2 regions of the Bacteroides faecium genome follow, and region 1 is predicted to be linked to the other one. Evidence: riboswitches for the same ligand, from Rfam matches in the RefSeq annotation. Region 1 holds a riboswitch; the other holds the start of a gene.
What was found. Region 1 has a riboswitch for thiamine pyrophosphate ahead of thiS (sulfur carrier protein ThiS). Riboswitches for the same ligand answer to the same signal wherever they lie in the genome.
Positions count from the first base shown of each region.

Region 1 (5,007 bases):
TCTGCAAACTGAGCTTCATCGTTGGCATCATAGATAGAACCCGGACGAAGTCCGTCTCCCAAAGACACCGCTACATCATACTCTGCCAGAATATCACAAATATCATCGAAGTGATCATACAAGAAACTCTCCTGGTCATGCTCCAGGCACCATTTACTCATAATACTTCCCCCGCGACTGACAATACCACACAGGCGATTATCGGCAAGGTGTACATTATGGCGGCGGATACCTGCATGAATCGTAAAATAATCCACTCCCTGCTCGCATTGTTCAATCAAAGTATCCCGGTAGATTTCCCATGTCAGGTCTTCCACTACACCGTTTACTTTTTCAAGTGCCTGATAGATAGGAACCGTGCCGACCGGAACGGGGCAATTGCGGATAATCCACTCGCGTGTCTCGTGGATATTTTCTCCCGTAGAGAGATCCATCAAAGTATCACCGCCCCATTTGCAACTCCACAATGCTTTTTCCACTTCTTCGTCAATGCTCGAAGTAGTAGCGGAGTTTCCGATATTCGTATTGATTTTCACTAGAAAGTTGCGTCCGATAATCATCGGTTCGGCTTCCGGATGATTGATATTGGCAGGCAGTACGGCACGTCCTTCCGCAATCTCCCGGCGGACAAATTCAGGGGTGATATGGCTTTTTATTCCCAATTCCTCACAGTTCATATTCTCACGGATAGCCACATACTCCATTTCGGGAGTGATGATACCTCTTTTGGCATACGCCATTTGGGTGATAGCTTCCCCTTTTTTTGCACGATAAGGCAGGGCGATATGTTCAAAACGCAGGTGGTCGAGATTCTTGTCATCCCGTCTCATGCGTCCGTATTCGGATGTGATTTCAGGAAGTTGTTCCACATCACCGCGACCTACAATCCATTCTTCGCGCATTCGCGGCAAGCCTTTTTTAAGGTCGATACTCATATCCGTGTCGCTGAACGGACCGCTGGTATCATATACATATACTTCGGGATTCGGTGTCGCAATCTTTTCTTCGCCTTCAAAACTGACGCTGGGCACTTGTTCCACTTTCCGCATGGCTACACGGATATTCGGATAAAGTTTGCCGGGTAAATATACTTTTTGAGAGCGGGGAAATTTTATTCTTTGTTCCATAATTGTTTTTTTAGTAGTCAGCTACTCATTCATATTATTTATCCAGGAAAGCAGTCAGAGGTGAGCTTGCTTCGGCTATAAAGTTGTTCGCTTGCAGTCCTAATCCCGCTTCGTAAGCCCGTCTTCCGGCTTCGGTGGCAGCTTTGAAAGCCTTTGCCATCTCTACCGGGTTTCCGGCAACGGCGATTGCCGTATTCACCAATACGGCAGAAGCACCCAGTTCCATTGCTTCGGCAGCATGGCTTGGCGCGCCGATACCGGCATCGACAACAACGGGGATACCTGCCTGTTCGATAATGATTTGCAGGAACTCTTTAGTTTGCAATCCCTTATTCGTGCCAATCGGAGCACCAAGAGGCATGACGGTAGCTGCACCGGCTTCTTCCAGACGTTTGCAAAGCACAGGGTCTGCCTGGCAATAGGGCAATACGATAAAGCCCAGTTTTACCAACTCTTCCGTAGCCTTCAGTGTCTCGATAGAGTCGGGGAGCAGATAACGGGGATCGGGATGAATTTCCAGTTTCAGCCAGTTCGTACCGAACGCTTCACGCGCCATCTGTGCGGCAAAAACAGCTTCTTCCGCATCACGTACACCGGAAGTATTGGGCAATAACTGGATATTCGGATGGATAATATGTTTCAGCATGTCGTCCTCTTTATTGTCCATGTCGATACGTTTCATGGCAACCGTCACCATTTCTGTGCCTGAAGCCAGAATGGACTGTTCCATTACTTCATTGGAATTGAATTTTCCTGTTCCCAGGAAAAGGCGTGAGTTAAATTCACGTCCTGCAATTACTAACTTTTCCATGTTTTTTGGAATTTAGAATGATAGATGTTGATTTATGAATTACTTAGAATTTTTCGTGTTTCCTCTACCGGATTTTCAGCCCGGAGAATCGTGCCGGACATGGCAATCCCGTTGACTCCTGTGCGGAGAATATCAGGAATATCCTCGTTCGTGATTCCACCGATAGCCACTACGGGCAGTTCGATATTCGCTTCCTTCATTTGGGAAAGGATGGACGAATATCCTTCCAAGCCCAGTACAGGGCTCAGGTTCTTCTTGGTAGTAGTGAACCGGAAAGGCCCGATGCCGAGATAGTCGGCTCCGGCGCGATAATGCTGCACGACGTCTTCGAATGTATTTGCCGTGCCGCCGATAATAAAGGCTTCTCCGAGCATTTGCCTTGCCTGGTCGATAGGCATATCCTTTTTACCCAGGTGCACGCCGTCCACTTCCAGTTTTTTGACCAGTTCGACGTGGTCGTCGAGAATTAAAACCGCTTCGTACTCTTTACAAAGTGGTTTCAGTTGCAGTGCCACCGCTTCCACTTCCTTGAGAGAAGCATCCTTCATGCGTAGTTGAATCCATTTGCACCCGCCTTCGAGTGCCATACGTGCCGATTCGAAGTATGAATACCGTTCGGTCTGATGCGTGATAAATTGTAGACTGACCATCACTTTATCCTCCGCATGCTGCCTTGATAATTACCAGGTTGTCATTCTCATGAAGCGTGAAACGTTCCCACTCGGTGCGGGGAATCATTTTGTTGTTCACGGCGATAGCGATACCCTGAACCGGAAGTTCGAGTTGCGCTGTCAGTTGTGTAAGGGTAGAGTCGGGAATCATTTCCACCTCTTTGTTGTTCACTTGTACTTTCATTGTCCTATCAGAATAAATAAGTTGAAAGTAAATACAAAGAGCGTGCTTTTATGGAAAGGCGATAAGAAGAAACACAATCCCTACGTCAGTACTAACTGCCTCAGGTTCCTAGGGTATAATCTCAGCCCCTCATGGGGCACCCCTTTGTCTTTACGGGGGCAAAGTAAGCGAAAAAGAAACAGAAAAACACTAAATCGACAGATTATTTTTCATTTTTCTGCCGATTCCTGTTTTTTGATAGGATGGGAAAAGACAAATCGTGCGCCATTCTTGTAGTTCTTGTCAATCCATATATCACCTTGCATGTACTGAATGGTCAACTTGCAGATAGCCAGTCCCAGTCCCGTTCCCTGAATAAACTCGTTCAGTTTCTCGAAACGCTGGAATACGAGTTCCTGTTTCTCTTCGGGGATTCCTGTACCGGTATCAGTCACGGAGAATAACATACATTGCTTTTCTTCGTCCACTTTGTAGTCCAGTGTGATACTTCCTCCCGCAGGCGTGAATTTCAACGCATTATTCAGCAGATTGATAATGATTTGTTGCAGGCGCAGCGGGTCGGTATATAATAGATACGGCTCTTTGGGCATCTGGAGACTGATATTTACATCTTTCGTTTTATTCTGATTCGTCAGAGTAATCATGTTTTGACAATGATTCATCAATTCACACCACTCATATTTGAATTGCAATTTACCTGACTCCAAACGTGATATATCCAATACATCGCTAATTAATTGGAGTAACAGATTGGAATTAGTCTGAACAATATTCGCGTATTCCTGAAGTTCGCCGTTATGGTCTACCGAATCAACAATCAGACTGGAAAAGCCTACGATGGCATTCAGCGGTGTCCGTATTTCGTGGCTCATGTTCGACACAAAGGCGCTTTTCAGTTGATTGGCTTCCTCGGCACGTTCCTTGGCATCACGCAGTTCGATTTCGGACGCTTCCAGTTTCTTTTTGTCTTCCCGCAATTGTTCCGTCGTTCTTTCGAGGTGGTTTTTCAGGATTTTAGTCCGGTAATAGTAATATAGTGAAATCATCAATCCGCCTATCAATACCAGGAATATGAGCAGGATGAACTGTACCTCCGTCTTATAAGCCACAAAGAAAGGAATCGGCTGATTGATAACAAGCGAGCCGACAGGCAGTTTCTTATCTTCAAATCCCCATTCTTTCAGCTTGTTGGCATCAAATTTATACTTATTAGGTAGAATATTGATGCTTCTGATATCAGTTTTCCCCCGGTCTAAAAATTGGTAGGCATATTCTCCCATACTTTTTCCCACCCCTTCATATTGGGGAACATATCCGCCGATAGCCCAGTATCCTATGGCGGTGGAAGTCAGGCTGAACACCGGCAGCAAAGGGTTGGCTTTGGAAAAAGCATAAACGGAGTTATTCATATAGGTAATTCCACGGTTGTCCACCCGCCAGATGCCGAGTAACATCACTGATTTTGGCGAAAGATTCCGTAGCTGGCTGACAGCCGTATCAATGGTATGAATACGACCGTCGATATAAGTAACCGACAATTCCGGATAATTTTTCAGGTTCTTTTTGAACCAGGCAAGCTCAGCCAGTCCATTGTATGTATTGTCTGATACGAATACCAGGTTATCCATTTCCGGATAAAAATCCTGCATCATTTCTATATCTTTGTTGATGTCATATTCGTATGTATTACAGTATTTTACATTGTACTCTTTCATCTTCTCCGTTAAGTCAATGCTTTGAGGCTCATAACTTCGGATATCAATAGAATCATCCGGGATATGGATGCCGTTGCGTGAAGCCATTGCGAAGAAAACGGGGAGCTGCTTGTATTTCTCATCTTCGAGATGAAGGAAACTGCTCCATGCTTCACCACCCAGTAGGACAACTAACTTCGCTTTCGGATGCTTGTCCAGAATATCGGTCAGTGTCTTTTTCCATTTATGGGCCTGGGTTAAATCCGTTGCATTCATATTTTCTACAATGGTAGAGTATTTTCCGCCCAATTGCGTATAAGTCTTTATAAATGCACTGATGTTATCGTAAGTATATTTAGTATCGGCATTATAAGAAGTGATGAAAAGTATTTCTTCCTCAGATTCTTCTGCGGTGGCGGCATTGCAGAAAATAGGGAAGAAAAGGAGAAAGGCAATGGCGGTAATCAATCGTATGTTTTTTCCTTTATGTAATGTCATAATTGTTTGTTATGCTGATATG
Region 1 covers NZ_CP050831.1:5,254,529-5,259,535, reverse strand. The annotation lists gene thiC (phosphomethylpyrimidine synthase ThiC) at 1-1,127, opposite strand, end outside; gene BacF7301_RS19615 (thiazole synthase) at 1,162-1,938, opposite strand; gene BacF7301_RS19610 (thiamine phosphate synthase) at 1,971-2,588, opposite strand; gene thiS (sulfur carrier protein ThiS) at 2,593-2,793, opposite strand; TPP riboswitch at 2,854-2,947, opposite strand; gene BacF7301_RS19600 (sensor histidine kinase) at 3,003-4,985, opposite strand.

Region 2 (5,007 bases), 1.8 Mb from region 1:
AAGCTATCCAAGAGAATACGAAAGCGGTATTTATCGAGACATTAGGTAATCCGAATTCTAATATCATTGATATAGAAGCGGTATCCGAAATAGCTCACCGCCACAAAATTCCTTTGATTATAGACAATACATTCGGCACTCCTTATTTAATCCGCCCCATCGAACATGGAGCAGATATCGTAGTACATTCAGCAACGAAATTCATTGGCGGACATGGTTCTTCATTAGGTGGAGTGATTGTTGATTCCGGTAAGTTCGACTGGGTAGCTTCCGGCAAGTTCCCGCAACTCACGGAACCCGACCCTTGCTATCACGGAGTACGCTTTGTAGACGCTGCCGGGCCGGCCGCTTACGCTATCCGTATCCGTGCCATTCTGCTGCGTGATACTGGGGCAACTATCAGCCCATTCAATGCTTTCATCCTGCTGCAAGGACTGGAAACTCTTTCATTGCGTGTAGAACGTCATGTGGAAAACGCCCTGAAAGTAGTGAATTTCTTAAACAATCACCCAAAAGTAAAGAAAGTGAACCACCCGTCATTGGCCAATCATCCCGACCACGCATTGTATCAGCGTTATTTCCCGAATGGCGCCAGTTCCATCTTTACCTTCGAAGTGAAAGGCGGACAGGAAGAGGCACACCGCTTCATTGACAGTCTGGAGATATTCTCATTGCTTGCCAATGTTGCTGACGTTAAGTCACTCGTGATTCATCCGGCAAGTACTACCCATTCACAGCTTAATGCGCAGGAACTTGTCGAGCAAGAAATCTATCCGGGCACTGTCCGCCTGTCCATAGGAACAGAGCATATTGACGATTTGATTGCCGACCTGGAACAGGCACTTGCCAAAATCTAAGATACAGCGGTTTGTGTATGAACTTTCCGTCACTGTGGAACGTTATAACAATATAACATTAAAACATTGCAGTCATGGAAAAATATTTAATACACAGCAACGAACTGCATCTGATAGACGCAGAGAAAATCCATCAGGCCGTAGAAAAGATGGTGGAGTCACTCGACTTAGCCGCCGGTTCTACTACCAATTTTGACCTCTATCAGGTTGTAGAAGACTACTTTAAAAACCTTGAGAAGAGAAGAAAGATTAACCACGTACTGGGAATCAAAGAAGATAGATACGAATTGGTCGAGGACTTCGGCATCAAATAAAAGAAATTCCATTTAATCACACCAGACAAGTTTTTTATAACCAAAAGGAGAGAGTCCCACTTTCAGTGAAGCCCTCTCCTTTTTGGTTATATACTATGCAATAATCAGTTACCCTGATGTACCGTAAGTTGTGGGAATGGGAAATTGATGCCTTTCTCATTAAAGGTTTCATAAATTGCCTTATTAATATCGAAATATACTCCCCAATAATCTCCACTGTTCACCCACACACGAGCTACTACATTTACACTGCTGGCATCCAGCGCATGAAGAGCTATAAACGGTGCAGGTTCGTTCAGGATACGTGAATCAGCCGCCAGTATGTCACGGACAATTTGCTGTACCTTATTATAATCTTCTCCGTAGTCAATGCCGACAATCCATTCTACACGGCGGGTTGTCTGTGTATTGTAGTTCGTCACTACTCCGCTGCTCATTGCACCGTTCGGTATATAAATCACCTTGTTATCTCCCGTAGTCAGAATAGTATGGAAGATTTGAATCTCTTTCACTGTTCCCGAAACTCCCTGGCTTTCAATCCAGTCGCCTACTTTGTAAGGCTTGAATAAGAGTACAATCAGTCCGCCTGCGAAGTTCTGCAAGTTGCCGGACAAAGCCATACCGACAGCGACACCGGCAGAAGCCAAAAGAGCCGCAAACGAAGTCGTTTCAACACCCAGCGCACCGACAACGGAAATAATCAATAGGATAGTCAACAGAATATTTACCAGACTTTTGACGAAAGTCTTGATACTTATATCGACTTTTCTTTTATCCATCAGCCGCACGATGAACCTGTTGAGCATCGAGATAAGGAAACGTCCTACAATGAAAACGATGACCGCAATCAAGATACGTTCGCCGGCACGTATTCCAAAATCTATTAACTGTTGAGTGATAAGCGATAATTTATCTAAGCCGTCGGCATTAGCTATCGCTTCTTCCATTAATTTATCTGCGACCACTTGCGTAGAGTCCGCAACTTGTGTTGCTGTTGCTTGAAATAATAGTAGCATAATTGATATGTTATTTAAATGAATAAACGGTTGTTTTGTTATTTCAACAAACTGCAAAGTTATATTGTTTTTAGTAAATCTAAAAGTTTTTTTTGCTTTCCTCCTACAAAAGCCGTAATTTTGTCACCGATTCACTGGTAGGGGTGCCTTAACATGACGGGCTGAGAACATACCCATAGAATCTGAACCGGGTAATGCCGGCGTAGAGAACTAATTAATAAGCAAGATGAAAAAAATTGGATTGATGGCCGTCGCCTTATTAGGTGCAGGCATCACTGTTTATGCACAGACGAGTGCAAAAGATAGCATGAAAGTTGTAAACCTGCAAGAAGTGCAGGTAGTATCCACCCGTGCCACGGCAAAAACTCCGGTGGCATTTACCAACGTAAAAAGAGAGCAAATCAGTAAACAGAACTTTGGACAGGATATTCCTTTCCTTTTATCTACCACCCCTTCCGTATTGACCACTTCGGACGCGGGAGCAGGCGTAGGATATACCACCATCCGCGTACGCGGAACAGATGCTACCCGCATCAATGTCACCGCCAACGGTATCCCGATGAACGACTCCGAAAGCCACGCCATCTTCTGGGTGAACACTCCCGACTTCGCTTCTTCCCTGGAAGATATGCAGATTCAACGGGGTGCCGGAACGTCTACCAACGGTTCGGGAGCATTCGGTGCCAGCATCAATATGCGTACACAGAGTATCTCTTCCAAGCCTTACGCGGAAGTTTCCGGCTCTTATGGCTCGTTCAATACACATAAGGAAACGGTAAAAGTAGGAACCGGGCTGATTAATAAATACTGGGCATTCGACGCACGCCTCTCTAATATTCAGAGTGACGGTTATCGCGACCGTGCCTCATCGGACTTGAAATCGTATTTCGTACAAGGCGGTTATTTCGGTGAAAACACAACGGTTAAGTTTATTTCCTTCGGTGGAAAAGAAAAGACTTATCATGCCTGGGACGGCATCAGCAAAGAGCAGTTGGAGAACAACCGGACATACAACCCGAACGGAATCATCCTCGATGACAATATAGGAAAAGGAAATCCCATCGGTTTCTATGATGACCAAATGGATAATTACCGCCAGACGCACTATCAACTTTTGCTTAATCACATTTTCTCTCCGACATGGAACCTGAATATTGCTTTCCATTATACCAATGGTTTCGGCTATTATCAGGAATACAAAAACGGACGCAGCCTTGAAGAATATGGATTGAAACCTTTCTATCTCCCTAGTAATAGTGAGCCGCAGAAGAAAACGAATCTTGTCCGCCAAAAGTTAGTGGATAGCGACTTCGGCGGCGGCATCTTCTCATTGAATTATCAGAACGAGAAACTAAACGCTTCTTTCGGTGGTGGTCTGAACCGATACAGTAACGACCACTATGGAAAAGTGATATGGGTGAAAAACTACACTGAACAGCTCGACCCTGAACATGAATATTATCGTAATAAGGGTGGAAAGACAGACGGTAACATTTATCTGAAAGCTAATTATCAGCTAACCGGCGGATTAAGCGCTTATGCCGACCTGCAATATCGCTATATTCATTATACGATTGATGGAGATAATGATAAATGGGACTATACCGCAACTCCTGAACACTTGCAACGATTGGACATCAGAGAGAACTTCAGCTTCTTTAATCCGAAAGCCGGACTTTTTTGGCAAATCAATTCCAACCACAGTGCCTACGCATCTTTTTCTGTGGCACAGAAAGAGCCTACCCGTAATAACTATACGGACGGAATGTTCGACCAATATCCCAAAGCGGAAAAGTTACTGGATTATGAGTTAGGATACACTTATCGCAACGAATGGTTTACGGCAGGTGTCAATTTATATTATATGGACTATACCGACCAATTAGTATTAAACGGGAAAACCAATGATATAGGCGAAGCCATGGCGGAAAACGTGAAAGACAGTTACCGAATGGGAATCGAGTTGGCGTTGGGCGCTAAATTCAACGACTGGTTGCGTTGGGACATCAACGGAACATGGAGTAAAAACCGCATTAAGGATTATGTGGGTTACGTATATGATGAAAGTCTGGTGAATGGGGAAATCGTTGATAATCTATGGACGCAGACTGCGATTAAAGGGGGAAACTCTCCTATCGCCTTCTCTCCTTCTTTTATCGGAAACAGCCTGATAACTCTCGGCAGCAACGGACTGGAAATTTCTCTCCAGTCTCAATATGTCAGCCGCCAGTATCTCGACAACTTCGGCACAAAGGAAAACTCGCTCGATGCCTACTTTGTTAACCATCTCAGTGCGTCGTATTCTTTTAAGACCCGTCACACAAAAGGAATTACCATAGGAGCTACCGTTTACAACCTGTTCGATACAAAATATGAAACGAACGGATACTCGCAAAGCGTTGCCCTTTACGAAAACGGAGATAAGACAAAGGCGTATGTGATAAAGCATGACCCGCGTTTCTACCCGATGGCAGGCACAAATATATTGGCACATATTACTTTCCGTTTTTAAGCAGGTTTGAATGATGGAAATGAATTTCCTTGAAATATTCGGTACGATTGTCGGTTTAGTCTACCTTTGGTTGGAATACCGGGCAAGTATCTATCTTTGGATAGCGGGGATTATCATGCCTGCTATCTATATCTTCGTCTATTACGAAGCGGGATTGTATGCAGATTTCGGTATCAATATCTATTATCTGATTGCCGCCGTCTACGGCTGGTTCTTTTGGATGTGGGGACAACGGAAAGGAAAGCGGAATCAATCTGCCAATGCTGAAACAGGCAATGATAAACCGAAAGCTCTCCCTATCGTGCATA
Region 2 covers NZ_CP050831.1:249,424-254,430, forward strand. The annotation lists gene BacF7301_RS01000 (O-acetylhomoserine aminocarboxypropyltransferase/cysteine synthase family protein) at 1-857, shown strand, start outside; gene BacF7301_RS01005 (hypothetical protein) at 932-1,171, shown strand; gene BacF7301_RS01010 (mechanosensitive ion channel family protein) at 1,276-2,187, opposite strand; TPP riboswitch at 2,317-2,413, shown strand; gene BacF7301_RS01015 (TonB-dependent receptor) at 2,414-4,699, shown strand; gene pnuC (nicotinamide riboside transporter PnuC) at 4,713-5,007, shown strand, end outside.
Region 2: it holds a riboswitch for thiamine pyrophosphate, as region 1 does, so the genes downstream of both, BacF7301_RS01015 (TonB-dependent receptor) here and thiS (sulfur carrier protein ThiS) in region 1, are expected to answer to the same signal.